DNA from 4 places in the Paenibacillus sp. A14 genome. Region 3 is predicted to be linked to each of the others. Evidence: a T-box and tRNA genes for the amino acid it is inferred to sense, from the RefSeq annotation. Region 3 holds a T-box; the other regions hold tRNA genes.
What was found. A T-box is a leader RNA that pairs with one kind of tRNA and senses whether it is charged. The one in region 3 lies ahead of argS (arginine--tRNA ligase), so its partner is inferred to be a tRNA-Arg.

Region 1 (5,415 bases), on a different contig from region 3:
CCTTCCTCATGCATCCAGCGTACCCCGTCCGCTCCGAAGACGTTGGCGATTTCATGCGGATCCATAAACACGCCCGTCGTCCCTTTGGCTAAGGCCGCTTTGGCGAATTCGGTGACCGAGAGCATCGTGCTCTCGACATGCATGTGGCCGTCCAGCAGCCCGGGAACGATAAACCGTCCCGCCGCATCGATGACCGCGGTCCGCTCGCCGATCGTATGGCTGGCATCGCCGACATAAGCGATCCTTCCGCAGGCGATCGCGACATCCGTGCCCGCCTGGAGCTTTCCCGTATAAACGTTGACCAGAGTTCCGTTCTTCACGACCAGATCGGCTTTGCGGGTGCCCGCGGCCACCTCGGCCAGTTGACGGCTCACTTCGGTTAACTTGCTTCTCTTGACTGGTTTCATTCGCTCACTCCTTGCTGGGTAAACTGGCTAAAAAGTAATGTACTTATTCTTCCACCGAATTCGCGTAAAAGCAAGAAAAAGACTGCCCCGCCGAGCGCAAGGGCTCGTGAGGCAGTCTTGCCGTTAGCGGTTATTCGATTACACGCCCTGCGGCGTAACCTTCTCGATCACGCGGTCGATCAAGCCGTATTCCTTGGCTTCGGCGGCGCTCATGAAGTAGTCGCGGTCCGTATCCTTTTCGATCCGTTCCAACGGCTGACCGGTCCGTTCCGCCAAAATTTTGTTCAGCTTGTCGCGCATTTTCAGAATGCGGCGGGCCCGGATTTCGATATCCGTAGCCTGGCCTTCGGCACCGCCAAGCGGTTGGTGAATCATGATTTCGCTGTTCGGCAGCGCGTAGCGTTTGCCCGGCGCACCGGCATTCAGCAGGAAGGCGCCCATGGAAGCCGCGAGACCCACGCAGATGGTGGAAACGTCGGACTTAATGAATTGCATCGTATCAAAAATGGCCATACCGGCTGTGATGGAACCTCCAGGGCTGTTAATGTACAAATGGATGTCTTTCCCCGGATCCTCCGCGTCCAGAAACAGCATCTGAGCGATGATGGAGTTGGCGACAACGTCATTCACCTGGGAGCCCAAGAAAATGATGCGGTCCTTCAGCAGTCTGGAGTAAATGTCGTAAGCGCGTTCGCCGCGGTTACTTTGTTCAACGACCATAGGAATATAACTCACCGATAAAACCTCCTCATTAATGGATCAAGTTTAATAAATCAGAACCACTTCCTGGCCCAAGCATCGTCGGGAATCCCGTAGCCCGTTCGCGCCAGACTTATATCCCGGGAAAGGCCGTGTGTCAGCCTTGAGCCCAATCGGTTCAATCAATTAAAGAATTGACGGAATCGATGAATATTAACCTCATCATAAACAATTTCAAACAGAAAGTCAAAGAAAGTCAAACTCTAGGTAATAAAAAAGCCCAAACTCAGGGCGATGATGATAACAGGCTGCGCAACCCAGTTCAGTGCTGCGGATGTCTGTCATTTAAGTAAGATGGCGCGCCCGCGAGGAATCGAACCTCGATCTCAGGCTCCGGAGGCCTACGTCATATCCATTGGACCACGGGCGCATGATTTAAGAACAACAAAACTTATTATAGGACATCCGTTTACGGATTGCAAGTTATATTTTGTGCTGTTAAAAGGCACCAATTGGGGTTTGTAAAACTTGGGTGGTTCTTCGGTTTTTTTGAAAGCAGTTTTGAAAATTTTTAGATCGAAATGCCTTTTGTAATGAAAACTAAAATAACAATAATAGCAATACTATAAAATTTTGTTAGTCAAAATAAAATTGTTTTTTTGTGTAGTAATTGACCTTTATCTTAACAAGGAGTATATTTGTTTTGTCGATAAAATAATGTGCTAATAACAAATATAACAACAATGTTATTAAAATCAATTACCGGAGTAAAAGAAAGGATGGACTTACCATGTCTCAAGCTGTTCCTTGCAATCCCCAAGCAACTGAAGAAGTGAAAGCGCTATTAAATTATTTGAGCGGGTTGTCCGGCAAAGGCATTATCACGGGGCAGCATACGCAAACCACAACACAGGAGGAACTGCATTACATTCGAGAGGCGACAGGGAAGCTCCCCGCCCTCTGCGGTTTCGAACTCTTGAGCTATTCCCCGAACATTAACTATGAAATGAGCGGCGAGGAATGTTTGCTTGAAGTCAATGAAAACAAAAATACGCTGCAAAACGCCTGGGATTGGGTGACAAACGAAAAAGGATTGCTCACATTTACCTGGCATTGGTTCTCTCCGCTCGGCGGGAAGGATAAGAGCTTCTATGCGGAGCATACCGATTTTGATGCTTCTCGGGCGATTGTGGAAGGAACCGCCGAGCACGAGGCGTTGTTGTCGGATATGGATTATGTGGCCGACATCCTTAAGGAATTCCGCGACAAACGGATTCCGATATTGTGGCGTCCTTTTCATGAAGCGGAAGGGGAGTGGTTCTGGTGGGGCAGCAAGGGCCCGGAAGTGGCCAAACAGCTGTATCTTCTCATGTATGACCGGTACACCCGTTTCCATGGGCTGAACAATTTGATCTGGGTTTGGAATTCGCCGCTGCCGGAAGGGTATGTCGGGGATGATAAAGTGGATATTATCTCCAGGGACTTGTACCCGCCGGCTCATGAGCATACCGACCTTCGGAAAGAGTACGAGGAGTTGATCCAAATTACGCCGACGGAGAAACTGGTGGCTCTGGGGGAAATCGGATCCATCCCCAGTGTGCCCGATCTTGCGGAATCGCGAATTCCGTGGCTGTGGTTCATGACCTGGTCCAACGATTTCGGCAAGACGGAGTTGTTCACGTCGAAGGAAGAACTGCGCCGGGCTTATCATCACGAATACGCCGTTACACTGGATCGGCTGCCTAAGCTATATTAATCCGTTGAGGAAATTTTGCGAAGAAGCGTAAACAGCCCCTTGTCGAAAAGGGGCCGTTTTTGTATTCATGACACCGAGGGGCGGAAGACATGAACTTTGTCAGAGTATTGAACGACATTAAGCTGAGGAACAAACTGTCTCTGACCTTTATCACTGTCGCGGTTATTCCGCTGCTGGTTAGCGGGGTATTCTTTACCGGCAAGCTGCGCGAAATCATGGTCAAGGATGCCTTCAAGCAAGCGGCGGACAATGTGGATCGCGTACGGAAACGGACCGAAGAAGTCATCAAGGTGCCGCTCGATATCTCCTATCAACTTTCCAATGACAGCCGATTGAAATCGGTGGTGAGCCGCAGCTACGACAGTTACATCGAGGTGATCCAGACCTACCGCCAATATACGGAAATCCGGGACTACATGAGGCTGTACAAGGAGGTAAAAGCCATCCGGCTCTATACGCCAAACCCGACGATGCTGAACAACTGGGAGTTCATGCAACCCGATGCCAAGACGGAACAGGCGGATTGGTACAAGGTGGCTTTGGGCAAAAAAGGGCTGGCCGGCTGGGGATTCATACAGGATGAGCGGGATCAGAAGTACTACCTGAGCTTGGTGAGAAAAATCAGCCTCGACGATCCCGGTCAGGAAAGCGTGCTTGTCATCAATGTTAATACAGCCCTGCTGAACTCGATTATTTCACAGGAATCCTTTCAAACCATGATCGTTGACGACCACAACAATATCGTGGCAGCAAACCGGCCGAATCTGTACGGCAAAAATCTCGCCGAAGTGCACGCCGGTGACAGCATGCTTACGCAAAGCGAAGGAAGCTTCGATGCCGTCATGGACGGGAAGGCGTCCAAGGTCGTCATCGCCAGTTTAATTCCGCAGAGCAGTTGGAACGGCTTGCGGGTGATCTCGGTGTTTTCCGTATCGGACATCGTCCGTGATGCAAACGGTGTTATCCGGCTTGCCGCCTTGGTCATCGGAGGCTGCCTCGTCGTCGCCGTCTTGCTCGTCCAGGCATCGGCATCGCTCATAACGGGCCGGCTGCTGCGTTTGAGCAAGCATATGTCCAAAGTCGGAACAGGTTCCTGGAATGCTTATCTCGACTTGGACGGCAAAGATGAAATCGGCCAGCTGTCCCACCGGTTCAACGCTCTGGTCGGCAGGCTTAGCCAACTGATGCTGGAAGTGGAGGAGACCAACCGGCAGAAGCGGCTGCTGGAGCAAAAGCAAAGCGAGATCAAGTTTAAGATGTTGGCCAGCCAAATCAACCCCCATTTCCTGTTCAATACGCTGGAATCGATTCGGATGGAGGCCCATCTGCGGGGAGAGGAAAATATAGCGCAGGCGATCTGGCAGCTTAGCACGTTGATCCGCAGCAGTTTGGAAGTCGGCAACGGAAAAATTCCGCTTTCCGAGGAGATCGCCATGGTTCGCTGTTACTTGGAGCTGCAAAAATTCCGTTATGAGGACCGGCTGCAGTATAAGCTGGAACTGGCGTCGGGGATTGGGGAGGTCGAGATTCTTCCCCTGATCATTCAGCCGCTGGTGGAGAACTCCATTCTCCACGGGTTGGATCAGAAAGAGGACGGCCCCACATCTATCACTATACGGGCGGACTATAGCGAAGACGGCCAGGTGCTTGTGGAGATTTCGGACGATGGGGCGGGGATTGTGCCGGGGAAACTTGAAAGCTTGGTAAGAGAGCTCCAGGAACCGGAGGAAACCGGTCAGCGGATTGGGCTCCGCAATGTCCATGACCGCCTGAGGCTTACCTATGGTGAAGGCTCGGGACTTTCGATTGAAAGCAAAGAGGGTGAGGGAACCCGGATTTCATTTTGCATACCTAGGGGAGGAGAATCGAATGTTCTCAGTGATGATCGTTGACGATGAGCCAAAACTTCGTCTTGGCCTGCAAACCTTGATTCCGTGGAAGGAGCTGGGCTATGAGGTGACGGATACCGCGGCTAGCGGAAAAGAAGCACTTCGGTCTCTTGAAGAAGTGGTTCCTGACTTGCTTGTGGTTGATATCCGCATGCCCGGGATGAACGGATTGCAACTGCTCCAAGAGATTCGTCAGCGGGGATGGAACGTGCATGCGGTCGTGCTCAGCGGGTATGCCGACTTTGAATATGCCCGCCGTGCGCTGCAGTATGACGTCGAGGGGTACTTGCTCAAGCCCGTTAATAAAGAGGAAATGTCAGCCCTTCTTGAAAAGCTCCATGCCCGACTGGCTGCGGAACAACTGGAGAAACAGGTACAGCGGGAGACGTACACCCGGGAATGGTTGGTGTATTCTCTGCTGTCCGGTTCGTTTGAAGCGGAAGGCGGGGCCCTCGACACCTTGTCCGGCTCGCTTGGAATGGATTGGCCGAGGTATCAGGTCGTCATGTTGGATTTTCCGGGCATCCGGTCGGAGAAGGACGAGCGAATTGGCCGCTTTCGGGAGCGGTTGGCCAAGACATACGCCTCGGACGCCCGCAGCGTCGTTCTGGCCTTTGCCTCGTATATCGTGCTGCTCCTTGGAAGCCCGCCTGTGGGCGATGTC
Region 2 (5,415 bases), on a different contig from region 3:
CAAAAGCGTTTTCCCCGAACCTGTCGGTCCCAAGAGCAGAATATTACTCTTCTGCAGCTCGACGTCATCGTTCTTACTCTGCGAATTTACCCGCTTGTAGTGGTTGTAAACCGCCACGGAAAGCGACTTCTTCGCTTGCTCCTGACCGATAACATACTGATCCAAAATGTCGCGGATTTCCATCGGCTTCGGAATTTCCTTGAGATCGAGCTCTTCCTCATGTCCGAGCTCTTCCTCCACGATTTCCGTGCACAATTCAATGCATTCGTCACATATATAAACGCCCGGCCCGGCAACCAGTTTGCGGACCTGTTCCTGCGATTTTCCGCAGAATGAGCATTTCAGTTGTCCTTTTTCATCGTTGAATTTAAACATGTAAACACCCCTTTATGGTTTAATCGGCTTGTTGATGACCTGGTCGATAATCCCATAGGCCTTAGCCTCTTCCGCGCTCATGAAGAAATCACGGTCCGTGTCGCGCTGGATTTTCTCAAGGGGTTGACCCGTCCGATCCACATAGATTTGGTTCAACTTCTCCCGTGTCTTGATAATCCATTCGGCATGAATTTTGATATCCGCCGCCTGCCCTTGAACTCCTCCGAGCGGTTGATGAATCATCACTTCGCTGTTCGGAAGCGCAAATCGCTTACCCGGAGCGCCTGCCGTCAGCAAAAGCGAGCCCATGCTGGCCGCCATGCCCACACAGATCGTTGACACATCGGGTTTAATGTACTGCATCGTATCATATATACCCATCCCCGCAGTGACAGAACCACCCGGAGAATTGATGTACAGATGGATGTCTTTATCCGGATCCTCGGCTGCCAAGAACAACAGTTGGGCAATCACGAGATTGGCTACGTCATCGTCAATCGCGTTGCTTAAGAAAATAATGCGATCCTTGAGCAGTCTAGAGTAAATATCGTAAGACCGTTCTCCCCGGTTTGTTTGTTCCACGACCATAGGTACCAGACTCATGTGACCAACCTCTTTTCTATTATCAAATTTCCTGCGCCCTAGATTATTTTATCACGTTCAAAGGCGCATGTCATTTTTCACCCCATACAGTTTATGTGTTTGAATTTACAATATATAACCGATAGGGATATCCTATTCCCGGGTGGAAATAATTGTATGGATAAAAGGTGAAAAATTAAGGCACGCATTAAGTTATACGTGCCTTAGCATTTGCCTTGTGTTGTATGATCAAATAGCTCCTTGCGGGCAAGGACTTATTCTTCTTCGTTTTGTTTCTCTTCCGCTGCGGAATCATCCGCTTTGGCCGCTTTCTTCGTCGCTTTCTTGGCCGGCTTGTCGGCTTCCTCGGATTTCTCCGCCGTTTCGAATTGCTCGGCGGGAACTTCCTTGGCGTTTTCCGTCAAGAACTGAATCGTCTTGCGAAGAAGAACGTCCTCTTTCACGCTTCCCAGCGAGCCGTTCGCGGCAAGGATGTTACGAATTTCCTCAGGAGTGCGCTTGTAAGCGTCCGCCATATCCTGAAGCTCCTTGTTGACTTCCTCTTCCGTCGCTTCGATTTTCTCGGCTTTCGCGATTTGCTCAAGCACCAGGTTGTTGCGAACACGCTTCTCGGCGTCGTTCTTCATTTGTTCTCTCAAATCTTCAACCGTTTGGCCGGAGAAACCGAGGAACATATCCAGGTTCATGCCTTGGGCGCGGAGACGGTTATCGAAGTCGCGTACCATGTTCTCCACTTCGCTGTCGATCATGGCTTGCGGGATTTCCACTTCGGCATTCTCGCCGATTTTGTCAACGAGAATTCTTTCGCGTTCAGATGCGCCTTCTTTTTCCTTGCGGGATTCCAATTGTTTCTTCATATCCGCTTTGTATTCGTCCAACGTATCGAATTCACTTACGTCCTTGGCAAACTCGTCGTCCAGTTCAGGAAGCTGTTTGCGCTTGATTTCGTGAACTTTCACTTTAAATACCGCTTCTTTACCCGCCAACTCTTCAGCATGGTAAGTTTCAGGGAAAGTAACGGTTACGTCCTTAAAGTCGCCTGTAGCCAGTCCCACAACCTGATCTTCAAAACCAGGAATGAAGGTGTTGCTGCCCAGTTCAAGGGAATAACGCTCGGCTTTGCCGCCTTCGAACGGAACTCCGTCCACGGAGCCGTCAAAGTCGATGACAACGGTATCACCGTTTTGTGCAGCTTCTTCGTCGATCACGACGAGCTCGGCATGGCGTTCTTGCATGCGGGTAAGCTCTTCGCTCAACTCTTCTTCGCCAACTTCGGTGTTAGTTGCAGGAACTTCGATACCTTTATAGTCGCCAAGCTTCACTTCAGGCTTCACGGTTACTTTAGCTTTAAACTTGAAAGGTTGTCCCTTGGCAAATTGCTCAACATCCACTTCCGGGCGGTCTACCGGGAAAATATCCGTTTGATCAACCGCTTCAGTATAAACTTCAGGAAGCAAAATATCGATGGCGTCTTGGTACAAGCTTTCCACACCGAAACGGGCCTCAAAGATCGACCGAGGTACTTTACCTTTACGGAATCCGGGTACGTTTACTTTTTTAATTACTTTTTGAAAAGCTTTATCCAGTGCAGCGGCAACGCGTTCCGCTTCCACTTCAACCTCGAGAACGCCGAGGTTCTTCTCTATTTTTTCCCAAGTTGCTTTCATTTTATGCTTTCCCCTCCAAATTTCACTTATACTGAATACTGAAACCGAATCGCGCGATAAAGCAGCTATCTTGGTTTCAGTATAGCTGTCTTAGTCCACGTTCGAGAATAACCACTATATTATAAACAACAATACAGCATTTTACAAGAGCTGTTAGTAGGTTCCCCTTCGGGTTCCAGATTTACCGGTTTTTATTGTAAACATTGTTCATTACTTCAGCCCCGCCGTTACGAACTGCCGCATGGACCGGCAAGCTTGCTCGAAACGCAGCCGCAAATTGTCGGTGATGCCGTACAAACTCCGGATCTCCTCTTCATGAATCCCGCCCGGCAAGCTGTCCGCGACCATTTGATGGAGTGCGGCGGCCCAGATGTCGATCATGCTGTCCTCATCGCTCAGCAGCGACCTGTAATCCATCGTCCCGTAAATGGCCATAACAAACTGCGTCCAAAGCTCCTGGGCAAAATAAAACAACGTCGGATCATGAACCTGGGTCTGATCGCCAACGCGTTCCAGAACATGCTGAACCGGTGCAGGGAAATCCTCCGGCTTGATCGGCACGGATTCGATTTCGATCTCCACCTTCTCCCCAAAGCGAAAAAACGAAACGACACCATGGGCCCCGCGGCGTTTTAAGATTTGAAGTACCCGATATTGAAGCAAAGGATGCAGTTCTTGTCGGCTCAGCCAATCAATCAGCGCCTCGTCGACTTCCGGCCGATCCAGATAAGCCAGCTGCTCCAGCGCAAGGAACGTCTGCTCCGACATCGGCTTCCCGATGACCGCCCGCAAAAGCTTGTCGGCGTATTGATGATCCTCGGCCATCTTGGCCTCGACATGCCGCCGGGCTATGACATCCTCGTCCTCTTCCTCATCGTCCGATAGGCCGGTGTGGTTCGCCGCTTCATCCTGTAGCATGGGAAACGCGTCCGTGAGCCAATCCAACAAGTTCCTCCATTCCGCATACTGCCTGTCGTCCTGGCCCTGGCATTGCAATAAAAACCGCAGAAGCTCGGCAGCCTCGCCGTATCGCTCGGTCTCCAGCATTCTCGTCAATTCAATCTGGTAAAAATCCAAGGTTTTGGGAAACAAGACCACGTTGTCCTTCTGGTTGTGAGTGTCGCTGATAAGGGCACCTCCTTTCATCCGGTCTAATTTATTGAGATTATAGCATAGAGATGAAAGAAGGCAAAAATCATCCCATTATAGCAAATCCCAGCCACCCTATTGCGCAAACTAATTTGCCATGATATAATCTTTTTTGCTTCTGTTTTTTATGTATCATGTCCCAGTAGCTCAGCTGGATAGAGCAACGGCCTTCTAAGCCGTCGGTCGGGGGTTCGAATCCCTCCTGGGACGTAAGAAGAAAGTCGGTTCATACGTGAACCGGCTTTTTTGCGTCCCTTGGGAATGAGAACCCCGGTAGGGGTTCGTCGGAGCGAGACCTCCCGCGCTTAGCAGGGAAGGACGAGCGGAGTCTCGCGCAGCAGCGCGAGTATCCCTCCTGGGACGTAAGAAGAAAGTCGGTTCATACGTGAACCGGCTTTTTTGCGTCCAATGGGGATGAGAACCCCGGTAGGGGTTCGTCGGAGCGAGCCCCCACGTTTTTGGGAGGAATTTAGGCCGTATATTGTCAGCGGCCAGCTTTGCTATTTGAAAAGCCGGTAGGTGAATAAGTGCCATATGCGGCGCTATTTTGTCGAATTTGGCTGGGTCGAGTGAAATAAGCGCTTTTTAGGCACTAGCATTGCATTAACCCTGACACATGATTACAACGGAGCTTGATGCCTTAATCTCTTTTAGAGAACTTCGAAATAAGTACAGGCCTCTAAACAAGGTTCTGCAGTTAGGAAGTCTAACGGCCGTGAGAGCCGTTATGTTGCGATTGAATCACGTATTGGGATTTTAACGGTCGTGTGGACCGTTATTTACCTTTATTTCGACCAAAACAGCCATACTTATATGAAATAGGGGCCGTGGCGACCGTTAGAATTTGGAGTCAGCGCAAACAGGGCAAATAGGGGCCGTGGCGACCGTTAGCATGATTTAGAGGGGGAGACGATCTAAGTTCGACATGTTGCTTGCCAAAGCGGCGGATTGGCCCTAAATGGGCAGCATCAAGGAAGGTTTAATGCAACGTCATTGCTTTTTAGGGCCTTATATAGGGAAAAAGCGGGCCAAAACCTGATTTCGGGGCCCGCATCAGGGGAATAAGGCCCTTTGACCGCTATGATTCCCTCGGAGCCGAATCGGGCCGAATTAACGTCCCAAAAGGCACTAGCATTGCATTAAACCTGACACAAGAAATTAACGGAACAGTATTTACTAAATATGTTAATTTATATGTTATTTTCATGGAATAAAATAAAAAAAGCTCCTATTGTTGAGTTAGATGCGTTACCCATAACTCATCTCAACAAAAGGAGCCAACCATGGGTAACATACACAATTTATCTGTGATTCGTCAATGCTTTTCTTATATTTCTGAAGAAAATTTTAGCTTTCCAATTTCCGATCATCGTGTTCGCAAGCTTACTACCTTAAAAAGTATCAAGTTAATTTTAGCCTCCCAACTCGCTAAGTGGGATTCTTATGAACACATTTCTCAAGCCACTTCGAACAAGCACAACGCTGCAGGAAAGTCTGGAACTATCCAGCATCAGTAGTTCTCAAATCTCCAGGCGTCTAAAGATGATTCCTACCGAGATACTCGAAGGTCTATTCCTTGAACTCATCGGCAAGGTCAAGCAGAAAGCTCCATCGGAAATCA
Region 3 (5,415 bases):
CCGTAGCCCATCCGTTCGATCACCTTAAACCATTGGCTAAAATGCAGGCTTTGCGAATAGTCCGTCACATACAAGGCTTTATGGAAGCCGAAGGTCCGCTTCCGGTACAGCGCCGCCGCTATGTCGCGGGTAGGGTAGAGGGAGCTGCCGTCTTTTTTCAGAATCAAGGCCGGGGGCATGCCGTACTCCTCGAGGCGGACAAGCCAAGCGCCCTCATCCTCCTCAAGCAGGCGTTTTTCCCTCAGTTCCCGCACAACATCATCCATATACTCATTGTAAAAGCTCTCCCCGGTCACAAAATCAAACCGCACGCCGAGCCGATCGTAGATCTTCTGGAATTCCGCCAGACTTACATCGACGAACCGTCTCCACAGCTTCTTAGCCTCCTCGTCTCCCTGCTCCATTTTGACGAACCACTCTCTGGCCTCATCCTCCAAAGCGGGGTCCTTGTCGGCCTCCTCATGAAAACGCACATACAACCCCAACAGCTCGTCGATGGCCGCTTCCTCCAGGCGGGAGGCGGTTCCCCAGCGGAGGTAGGCCGTGATCAACTTCCCGAACTGCGTCCCCCAATCCCCCAGGTGGTTGATACCGACACAACGATAACCCAGATACGAGTAAATCCGGTACAGCGCGCTTCCGATGACCGTGGAGCGCAGATGGCCTACGTGAAAAGGCTTGGCGATATTCGGGGAGGAAAAATCGATCACCACCGTTTTGCCCGCTCCTATATCCCCCGCTCCATACCGCTCCCCGCTTTCTAAAATCCCGGGCAATATCGCCTCGGCTACTGCGGCATGATCCAAAGAAAAATTGACGTAACCCGTTTGCGACGACACTTTGATAAGGCCGGACCCGGCGATACCCCGGGCATGAAGCCCCTCCTCAAGCTCCCGGGCGATCCCCGCGGGGGAAGCCTTGCGCTTTTTGGCTAACGTAAAGCAAGGAAACGACAAGTCGCCCATGGAAGCGTCCCGCGGGATCTCCAGCAAGTCCCGGATTTCCTGCTCCGTAATTTCTTCCAGCACTCTAGCGATCTGTTCCGCGACGATTTTTTTAAACCAATCCATTCCAATCCCCTCTTTTCTCCAAATAAAAAAGCCCCTCATCTCCATTGAAGAGACGAGAGACTTACAGTTCCCGCGGTACCACTCTGCGTGTCGGGACCCATCGTCCCAACCACTCTGAAGGATAACGGCCAACACCCGGATTTGACTACGGCTTGCGGCAACCCCCGCCGCCTTCGGCAAACCATCTCCCGGGCCCGCTTCCGCCCACTTCCCCATACCGGCTTCCACCCTCCCGGCTCGCTTTTATGGTTTCCAGCAGCGTACTGTCCCGTTCGCAGATATTTCATATGCAGTTCCAAAAATAGTTAAACTAGTTATATCGAAAAAAAATCAAAAAGTCAACGCCGGAAAAAGGTGATCGTTCCGTCTTTGATTTTTTTGCCGATCCATTTCATCAATAGCAAACGATAAAGGGGACGCGTTAAAGGAAACACCATCGTAAACCCGATCGCATCGGTTACGAAACCCGGAATCAACAGCAGGATCCCGCCGCCGAACACGCATAAGCCCTCGATCATCATTTTGCCGGGAATCTGGTTGCCAATCATTTGAGATTTGGCATCCGCCATCAGCTTGCGGCCCTCAAACTGCATCATCAGAAGGCCGATCACCGAAGTGGCCAAGGTCAGAAAGATCGTTTTTCCGACACCAAGCCGCTCCCCGACCCACACATAACCCCAAAACTCTACCAGGGGAACGACTACGATAAATACCGCTATCCATTTGCGCATACAATAACTCCTTTTTCCTGCGGCGTAACTCCATGAATTATAGCAAAGCTCTAAAGAGTATTGTAACGTTTTGATGTACCGGAATCAAAATTTACTGGCCCGCTCGAATACTTCATACCAGTCCGGAAATACTTTTTTGAACTGAACGGGCTTGAAATCCTCCCTTCGGACCACATAATGCGTAGATGATCCGACGACGCAAAGCTCGCCTCCCCCGTTCAGCACCTCGTAGGCGTACTCCGTTTTGACGCCGCCGTTCGAACTGATCCAGGTTCGGAGCAAAACGTCATCCCCGTAACGGATCCCTTTCCGGTATTCCACCTTCATTTCATGAACCGGCGAAATATAACCCGCCCGCTCCATGTGAATGTAGTTTAGTCCCAGTTCCTCAATCAACGCGGTCCGTCCCGCTTCAAACCAGCCCAGATAGTGGGCATGATAGACGATGCCCATCATATCGAACTCAAAATATTTGGGCTTGATCGCCAGCTCGCTAACATGCATCTTTAGTACGCCCCTTTCCCTGTCATTTACAAGAGTTGCACCGTTTCTAGTTCGGCTTAATCTAGCAAAAAAGCAATGGAAAGCCCGTTGTACGGGCAGCCCATTGCTTCTGATATGCGGCTAGCTGTATCTAAAGCTATTACTTGCGGATTTGTCCGATTTTGACCAGGTTCGTCGAACCGGAGCGGCCCAGCGGAATCCCTGCTGTGATCACAACCAGATCGCCTTCCTTCACAAGACCGGAATCCAGTCCACCCTTCATCGCGTTGTCGAACATTTCGTCCGTGGAAGTGGCCAATTGACCTTTCACCGGAGTTACGCCCCAGTTCAGCGCAAGACGGCGCAGCGTTTGGTCTTCCGTGGTGACGGCGATAATCGGCGCTTTCGGACGGTATTTGGAGACCATACGAGCGGTATAACCCGTTTCCGTCGAAGTGATGATCGCTTTGGCGTTCAGATCCAGCGCGGAGTTAGCCACCGCTTGGGAAATCGCCTCGGTCACCGTTGTTTGTTGCGCATTGCTTTGCTTTATAAACATTTCGCGATATTCCAGCGCGGATTCCGCTTTCTCGGCAATACGCGACATCGTCAGCACGGACTCCACCGGATATTTCCCGGCAGCCGTTTCGCCGGACAGCATGATCGCGTCGGTACCGTCGAAAATCGCATTGGCCACGTCACTTGCTTCAGCGCGTGTAGGTCTAGGGTTGCGCTGCATCGAATCCAGCATTTGCGTCGCCGTGATGACCGGCTTGCCGACGCGGTTGCATTTCTCGATCATGCGCTTCTGTACCAACGGCACATCTTCCGCAGGAATTTCCACACCCAAGTCACCGCGGGCAACCATCAGGCCGTCGGAAACTTCCAAAATCTCATCCAGGTTGTCCACGCCTTGCTGGTTTTCGATCTTAGAGATGATTTGGATGTGCGTGGCATTGTGACTCTCCAGCAATTGACGGATTTCAAGAACGTCGCTGGCTTTACGAACGAAGGAAGCCGCAATGAAATCGATGCCTTGTTCGATCCCGAAGATAATATCGTTAGCGTCTTTCTCAGTGATGCCTGGCAGGGAAATGTTTACGCCTGGGACGTTAACGCCCTTCTTGCTCTTGATGGTACCGCCGTTGACAATACGACACTTGATTTCCGTTCCTTGAATATCCACTACGGTCAAACCGATCAAACCGTCATCGATCAGAATGGTTGAACCGACTTCCACATCGCCAGGAAGCTCTTGGTATGTGATGGAGATGCGGTCTTTGTCGCCGAGAATTTCTTCGGTTGTCAAAGTGATGAACTCGTCTTGCACAAGCTCGATCGGTTCTTCCTTCAATTTGCCGGTGCGGATTTCAGGACCTTTCGTGTCCAACAGTATGGCGATTGATTTCCCCAACTCTTCGCTCGCTTGGCGGATCGTTTTGATCCGATTCCCATGCTCCTCGAAATCTCCGTGGGAGAAGTTGAGGCGAGCGACGTTCATCCCGGCCATGATCAGTTTCTTGGTGTTGTCTAACGATTCACTGGAAGGACCGATAGTACATACGATTTTTGTTTTGCGCATTTTGGGTTTCCTCCGTTTATTTAGTTCTCTCTATACATCATTTCCAACAATTAAATTTACTACATTTTCCCCATTTTGTATAGGAAGTTTATCATATTGTAACAGTCTATCTAGTCATTACCCACTAGGGAGGAATCTATAATGGGCTCTGCTTCTTTTTCCTGCGCCCGGCTCGCCCCGCCCTCGGCAAATTGTCCGATTTTGCGGAATTTCCGGTATCTGTCTTCCACAAGCTCGTCCGGATTCATAAGAGACAATTCTTCTAAATGCCGAACGACACTCTCTTTGATGGCCACGGCCGTAGTCTCGTAGTCCCGGTGCGCACCGCCTCGAGGCTCCGGAACAATCTCCTCGATCACGTCCATTTCCAGCAAATCCTGGGCGGTAATCTTCATCGCTTCCGCCGCCTGATCGGCTTTGGAGGCATCCTTCCAAAGGATTGAAGCCGCTCCGTTCGGCGAGATGACGGAATAAATCGCGTTCTCCAGCATCAAAACCCGGTTTCCGACGCCCAACGCAAGCGCGCCGCCACTGCCTCCCTCGCCGATGACAACGCAGACGACAGGAACCCGCAGCTTGGCCATCTCCAGCAAATTCCGGGCGATGGCTTCCGACTGCCCCCTTTCTTCCGCCGTAATCCCCGGGTATGCTCCCTTCGTATCGATAAACGTAACGATCGGACGGCCGAATTTTTCCGCTTGCCGCATCAGACGGAGCGCCTTCCGGAAACCTTCGGGATGCGCGCTTCCGAAGAAGCGGGCGATATTGTCTTTGGTATCCTTGCCCCGCTGCTGTCCGAGCACGGTCACCGACGTCCCGTTCAGCTTCGCCAGTCCGCCGACAACGGCCAGATCGTCCCCAAACACGCGGTCGCCATGGAGTTCCATGAAATCGTCAAAAATAAGCTCGATCAAATCCAGGGAAGTCGGACGCTGATGATGCCGCGCCAAGTGCATCTTTTGCGAAGGGGAGATGCTGCTGTAAATCTCCTCCTCCAACTGCTTGTACCGCTCTTCCAACCGGGCGATTTCCTCGTTGAAATCGATCCCTTTCTCCTGACCAAATTGCTCCAGCTCCCGGATTTTCTCGCGAAGTTTCACGAGAGGGGCTTCAAAAGGCAGCTCACCCGCCATGATTAACTCCTCCCTTCACGTTGTGCAGATCCAGTACCTGAGCCAAGGTGGCCCGCAGCTCTTTACGGTGGACGACCATGTCCAGTTGACCGTGCTGCAAGTTGAACTCCGCCGTCTGGAAATCATCCGGCAGCTTCTGGCGGATCGTTTGCTCGATCACGATCCGGCCGGCAAAACCGAACACCGCGCCGGGTTCGGCGATAATAAGATCGCCGAGCATGGCAAAGCTGGCCGAAACGCCCCCGGTAGTCGGATCCGTAATGACCGAGATATACAGGCCGCCCTGCTCGTCCAGACGGGCTAACGCAGCGCTGGTTTTGGCCATTTGCATCAGACTTAAAATGCTTTCCTGCATCCGTGCTCCACCCGAAGTCGAGAATATAATCAACGGAAGACGCTTCTTCGTCGCCGTTTCT
Region 4 (5,415 bases), on a different contig from region 3:
GGAATCGGCCCGCGGCAAGCTCAGCGGCAGAACGATGGAAATCCAGCGTCTGATCGGAAGAGCCCTGCGGTCGGTTGTCGATCTGCAGGCGCTTGGCGAACGGTCCATCACGGTCGACTGCGATGTGATCCAGGCCGATGGCGGAACGCGGACGACGTCCATCACCGGCGCTTTTATCGCGCTCGCTTACGCGGTAAACAAGCTTGCGGTCAAGCACTCTCTGCCCGTATTTCCGATTACGGATTATTTGGCTTCCGTCAGCGTCGGTGTCGTGGGCGGGCAAATGCTGCTCGATCTGAACTATGAGGAGGATTCGAAAGCCAAAGTCGATATGAACGTCGTCATGACGGGCCAAGGGCAGTTCGTCGAGGTCCAGGGGACGGGCGAGGAGAAGCCTTTTTCGCGGCAGGAGCTTGACGGATTGCTGCAGCTTGCGGAGAAAGGAATCCGGGAGATGATCGAGCAGCAGCGCGAAGCTTTGGGACCGATCGGGTTAAAAATCACCGGCGGCGAACCGGGGGCCAACGCATGAGTAACAGTGAGGAGTCCGTTATTATCGTCGCTACGCGAAACCAGGGAAAGGTGCGCGAGTTCGCCCATGCCCTGAAGTTTTTGGGCAAGCCTGTACGCAGCATGTACGATTATCCGCAGGTACCGGAAATCGTTGAGGACGGCGAGACCTTCGCGGAGAACGCGAGGAAGAAAGCCAAGACGGCGGGCGATTTATTGGGGCATCCCGTCCTTGCGGACGATTCCGGCCTTTGCGTCGATAAGCTGAACGGGGAACCCGGCGTCTACTCCGCCCGCTACGCCGGAGAAGGCGCCGCGGATGAGGAGAACAACCGCAAGCTGCTCGCGGAACTCGAGAAGCTGCAGCAGGGCGAAGATACGGAGCAGCCGCTATTGAGCACGGCCCGGTTCGTCTGCCATTTGGCGCTGTATGACCCGGCGACTGGGGAGTTTACCGAAGCCTCAGGCACCGTGGAGGGCTGGATCACCTCCGAGCCGGCGGGGGGCGGCGGATTCGGTTATGATCCGCTGTTTTACCTGCCGTCGTATGAGAAGACGCTCGCCGAGTTGACACTGGAAGAGAAGCAGGCGGTCAGTCACCGGGGAGCGGCGCTCCGGGAGCTTGCGGAGAAGCTGAATCAAGCCGCCCGAAAATAAATATCAAGAAGCCGCATTCCGCGTTGGGTCGCAGGGAATGCGGCTTCTTTGGTTGAACTTGCGATCAGCGGATGGCCACCTTGTAGGTGGTCAGCCAGTGGTTAACCTGGGCCAGATAAGCGAACAACTGCGGTCCGGACATCAATTGGCCGAACCAGGGCAGATGGGACGAAGACTCCGGAGAAGCGGCGATTTCGCGGATCCGGTCCGCATCGATCAGCGGCAGGATGGGCGAGGCGGGGTTATCGAGAATTTCGAGCATCTGTCCCCGCACCGCCTCCAGATAGGCCGGATGATGCGTTTTGGGGTAGGGGCTTTTTTTGCGGTAGAGGACATCGTCCGGGAGCACGCCTTCCAGCGCCTTGCGCAAAATCCCTTTCTCCCGGCCGCCCGTCGTTTTCATCTCCCAGGGGATGTTCCAAACGTATTGAACGAGACGGTGATCGCAATAAGGCACGCGGACTTCCAGGCCGGCCGCCATGCTCATCCGGTCCTTGCGGTCCAGCAGGGTCGGCATAAACCGGGTGATGTTCAAATACGACATCGTGCGCATGCGGGCTTGTTCCGGGGTTTCCCCGTCCAGTCGCGGCACCTCTTCCAAGGCTTCGGCGTACCGGTCCGCGACGTACCGCTCCGGGGCGATCCAATCGCGAATTTCCGGCGAGAGGAGGCCGGCGCGCAGCCCGGTGGCGATCGACCAGGGGAACGTGCCGGAGCCGAGCAATTCCTCCCGGTGGAACCACGGATATCCGCCGAACACTTCATCCGCGGCCTCCCCGGAAATGGCGACGGTGGCGCCTTTCTTGATCTCCCGGCAGAACAGGAGCAGGGAGGCGTCCACGTCCGCCATCCCGGGGAGGTCCCGGGCCAGGGTGGAGTCCGGCAGCGCGCCGACAAGCTCGGGGGTATCAAACGAGATCCAGTGATGCTCCGTGCCGAGCTCCTCGACCATCCGTTTGATCCAGGGGGTGTCGGCCCCCGGCTGATAGCTGTGGGCCTGAAAATACTTGTCGTTATCGACGTAGTCCACCGAATACGTATGCACCTGTCCCTGCCCGGTCCGCCGGTAATAATCGACGGCCAGCGCGGTCAGGGCGCTGGAATCGAGACCGCCCGAGAGCAAGGTGCAGACCGGAACGTCCGAGATGAGCTGACGTTCCATCGTATCCTGCAGCAGGCTGCGGATCTCGCCTGCGGTCGCTTCAACGGAATCCGTGTGCGGCTCGGCCTCCAGCTTCCAGTAAGCGTACGTGCGGAGCCCTGAGCGGTTGTAGATCATGACCTGGCCGGGACGCAGCTCTTTCATGTTGCGATAGACCCCATGCCCTGGCGTCCGGGCCGGCCCGATGACGAAAATTTCCGCCAGTCCTTCCGGCCCGACGACGGCTTCCATCCTCGGATGCTTGAGGATCGACTTGGGCTCGGAGGCAAAAATCAACGTCCCCTCAAGCTCGCTGTAAAACAGCGGTTTGACGCCAAGCCGGTCGCGGGCGAAACAAACGTGCTGCCTTACGCTGTCCCAGACCGCGAAAGCGAAGATGCCGTTCAGCCGGTAAACGCAATCCGGCCCCCACTCGATGTAGGATTGAAGCAGCACCTCCGTATCGCAGTTTGTCCGGAATGTCCGGCCCCTGCGGCGCAGTTCATCTTTTAGTTCGGGCGCGTTGTAGATCTCCCCGTTATATACGATGCTGTAAACGGCATCTTCCTCCTGAATCACCATCGGCTGTGCGCCGTTTTCGGGGTCCATGACGCTCAGCCGCCGGTGTCCGAAGGCGCAGGGACCTGATATCCAGGTACCTTGGGCGTCTGGCCCTCTTTTTTCCAAACAGGATGTCATCGACAGCACCAAGTCCAGCTCTGCCGTCAAATCTCGATTCCATTCGATAAAACCCGTGATTCCGCACATGGTGGTTTCTCCTCTCTATGATCGCTTACGTTCCCCATTTTGGGCCGGCTGAAAAGTACTAACAAATTATGCCTACCCGGGGCATAAAATGTCTGTCCTTAACGGAAAACTATGAGCAAACGGGGGATTCCCCCGGGGCCAGGAGGTAGGCGATGGAGAAAAAAACATACTATGTATCCCTGCAAGGCCGGTCCTTGCTGGAGGATCAAGGTGCGACGGGTTATGAGTGGGAAATCCGCGCGACCCCGGAAGAAGCTGACATGATACGTCATATGTTGGAGCAAATTGATGAAAAAGAAGTGAGCACCTTTTTTGCCTATACGTTTCCTTGGCCGGATAGTCCCGAGGAGGACGTGAACGCCAGCTACCAGAGCCAGGTGGACGAACTATACCGGCAAATTTATAAGCTGGGGACCGAGGAAACGCGCGAACAATTACACCGCTCCCTCCGCATTTCTCCCGGGATGGTGGAAGGCGAAGGCGAGGAGGTTTAGGGATGTACTACATCAAGAATGCCGTATTCCGGCGGATCACCGAAGTTAAAGGAACGCCTTGCGGGGAAATCCTGGTCCGCCCGGGCGCGGTGGACGATCCCGATCTTTTTGTGTATGTCGCCCGTTCGTCCGGCGGACAAGGCGGGGAGTACGAGATCGTGCGGATGATTCAGAGCGACGCCGACCTCGAAACCGACTGGTACGACAACAATATGCACCAGGCGTACGAGGAGGTCGCCGAGCAGGATTTCTGCCGCGACGGCTGGCCGTCTCCCGAGCGGCAGCGGGCCGAGTTTTTGCAGCGCCTGCTGGCGGACCGCGAGATCATGGAGCGCCTCGACGCCGGACTACCGCGGTAATCATCCGGGGGTTAGGGCAAAGTCATCATAAGGTTAAATACCCCCTTTGAAAAATAGAAAGGATGCGTTATAATAAATAACGCATCCTTCTTACATACTTTGTGTCCCAGTAGCTCAGCTGGATAGAGCAACGGCCTTCTAAGCCGTCGGTCGGGGGTTCGAATCCCTCCTGGGACGTAAGAGAAAGCCGGTTCAACTTAATGAACCGGCTTTTTGCGTCCCAAGGGGATGAGAACCCCCATAGGGGCTCGTTGAAGCAAGACCGCCCGCGAATACGGGGAGGCCGGGTGATCTCCGTTTTTTTAACTATATAGGTTGAACTAAAGAATTGGCGATAAGGAATAGTGTGAAATGAAATGATTATGGAGACATCCACCCAAAGTAGATATAAAGCGGCACTGTCTGGAACCAGTCTACACACACTCCATATATTAACGGGAAAACCTCCCGTTAATTTTCCACTGTTGTCCCTTGGGTCCGATTTAGCTGGAAAAACTCCATCTATTCCGTGGCCCAACCGCTGATGTACTCAATTTCAGGTGAATTAGCTGGAGGTTTTCCAGCTAATCCATCTCTGCAGCCGTATAGGCACCAAATTAACGGGAGGAATTCCCGTTAATTTGACCCCCTCACCCTCAGCGCGTATATCCTATCATCTACTACCAACATCCGAGTCAACGAGACCAACCAAGTTACTCCGCCCAACTTTCAATAGTTCAAACTTATCTAGAAATCGGATTATGTGGTGAAATGCCCAAAATCGGTTTTTTAACGTGGGAGATTGTGATAGTATTGCTCATATACTAAACGTTTAGTATTAAACGATTACTATAAAGTTGATACAGGAGGTAATAATCATGACCCGTACCATGGTATTGGGACTTTTAAAAGCCAACGGGCCGATGTCGGGCTACGAAATTCAGCAGATGATGGAGTCCTCACAGACCGATTTATGGGCTTACGTGAAGCCCGCGTCCATTTACCATGCTCTAAAGAGACTGCAGGAGGAAGGGAAAGTGGTGTTGGAAAAGGTCGAAAAAACCGGGATGAGGACCAAATCCATCTTTAAAATTACCGAGGACGGGGTTTTAGAATTGAGCCGCTTATTGAGGACTTCTTTTTCAAAATCATCCGTTGTGTTCCCCGCATCCCTGTACACGGCTCTGACTTTTATGGAGAACCTGGGGGAGGAACAAATCGCGGAGGCTCTGGAAGAGCAGAAAGCGCAAATTTTAAAGGTGTATGCCAGTATGAAATCGGGATACGAGAAGAAGCATGGCGTACCGGGAGAAGTAACTCCGAAAATCGATGTTATTTTTCATAATATTTATGAACAATGCGAGCTTCAGCTTAAATGCATCGATGAAATATTAGGAATTTTAGGAAGAGGAGTGTGAGCTTCATGGATTCAAACCCCCTTAAAAAATCTGTTCTGTTGGTTGTGATTGTGGCTATATTTGCCGATATGTTAATGTACGGTATCATC

Region 1: it has a tRNA-Arg gene. The T-box ahead of argS (arginine--tRNA ligase) is inferred to sense a tRNA for this amino acid. The anticodon was not compared.
Region 2: it has a tRNA-Arg gene. The T-box ahead of argS (arginine--tRNA ligase) is inferred to sense a tRNA for this amino acid. The anticodon was not compared.
Region 4: it has a tRNA-Arg gene. The T-box ahead of argS (arginine--tRNA ligase) is inferred to sense a tRNA for this amino acid. The anticodon was not compared.

What each region holds. Positions count from the first base shown of each region.
Region 1 is NZ_JBAGJD010000005.1:48,158-53,572, forward strand. It holds gene ade (adenine deaminase) at 1-407, opposite strand, end outside; gene clpP (ATP-dependent Clp endopeptidase proteolytic subunit ClpP) at 546-1,142, opposite strand; tRNA gene V4U88_RS14765 (tRNA-Arg) at 1,462-1,536, opposite strand; gene V4U88_RS14770 (glycosyl hydrolase) at 1,897-2,862, shown strand; gene V4U88_RS14775 (sensor histidine kinase) at 2,952-4,754, shown strand; gene V4U88_RS14780 (response regulator transcription factor) at 4,732-5,415, shown strand, end outside.
Region 2 is NZ_JBAGJD010000019.1:46,895-52,309, forward strand. It holds gene clpX (ATP-dependent protease ATP-binding subunit ClpX) at 1-375, opposite strand, end outside; gene clpP (ATP-dependent Clp endopeptidase proteolytic subunit ClpP) at 388-978, opposite strand; gene tig (trigger factor) at 1,233-2,645, opposite strand; gene V4U88_RS25685 (hypothetical protein) at 2,856-3,791, opposite strand; tRNA gene V4U88_RS25690 (tRNA-Arg) at 3,931-4,004, shown strand; gene V4U88_RS25695 (IS4 family transposase) at 5,238-5,415, shown strand, end outside.
Region 3 is NZ_JBAGJD010000017.1:3,077-8,491, reverse strand. It holds gene argS (arginine--tRNA ligase) at 1-1,070, opposite strand, end outside; T-box leader at 1,116-1,355, opposite strand; gene V4U88_RS24810 (FxsA family protein) at 1,409-1,801, opposite strand; gene V4U88_RS24805 (acyl-CoA thioesterase) at 1,886-2,305, opposite strand; gene pyk (pyruvate kinase) at 2,445-3,866, opposite strand; gene V4U88_RS24795 (acetyl-CoA carboxylase carboxyltransferase subunit alpha) at 3,977-4,999, opposite strand; gene accD (acetyl-CoA carboxylase, carboxyltransferase subunit beta) at 4,989-5,415, opposite strand, start outside.
Region 4 is NZ_JBAGJD010000025.1:11,820-17,234, reverse strand. It holds gene rph (ribonuclease PH) at 1-532, shown strand, start outside; gene V4U88_RS26690 (XTP/dITP diphosphatase) at 529-1,167, shown strand; gene asnB (asparagine synthase (glutamine-hydrolyzing)) at 1,232-3,076, opposite strand; gene V4U88_RS26680 (hypothetical protein) at 3,229-3,570, shown strand; gene V4U88_RS26675 (hypothetical protein) at 3,573-3,929, shown strand; tRNA gene V4U88_RS26670 (tRNA-Arg) at 4,033-4,106, shown strand; gene V4U88_RS26665 (PadR family transcriptional regulator) at 4,787-5,326, shown strand; gene V4U88_RS26660 (MFS transporter) at 5,332-5,415, shown strand, end outside.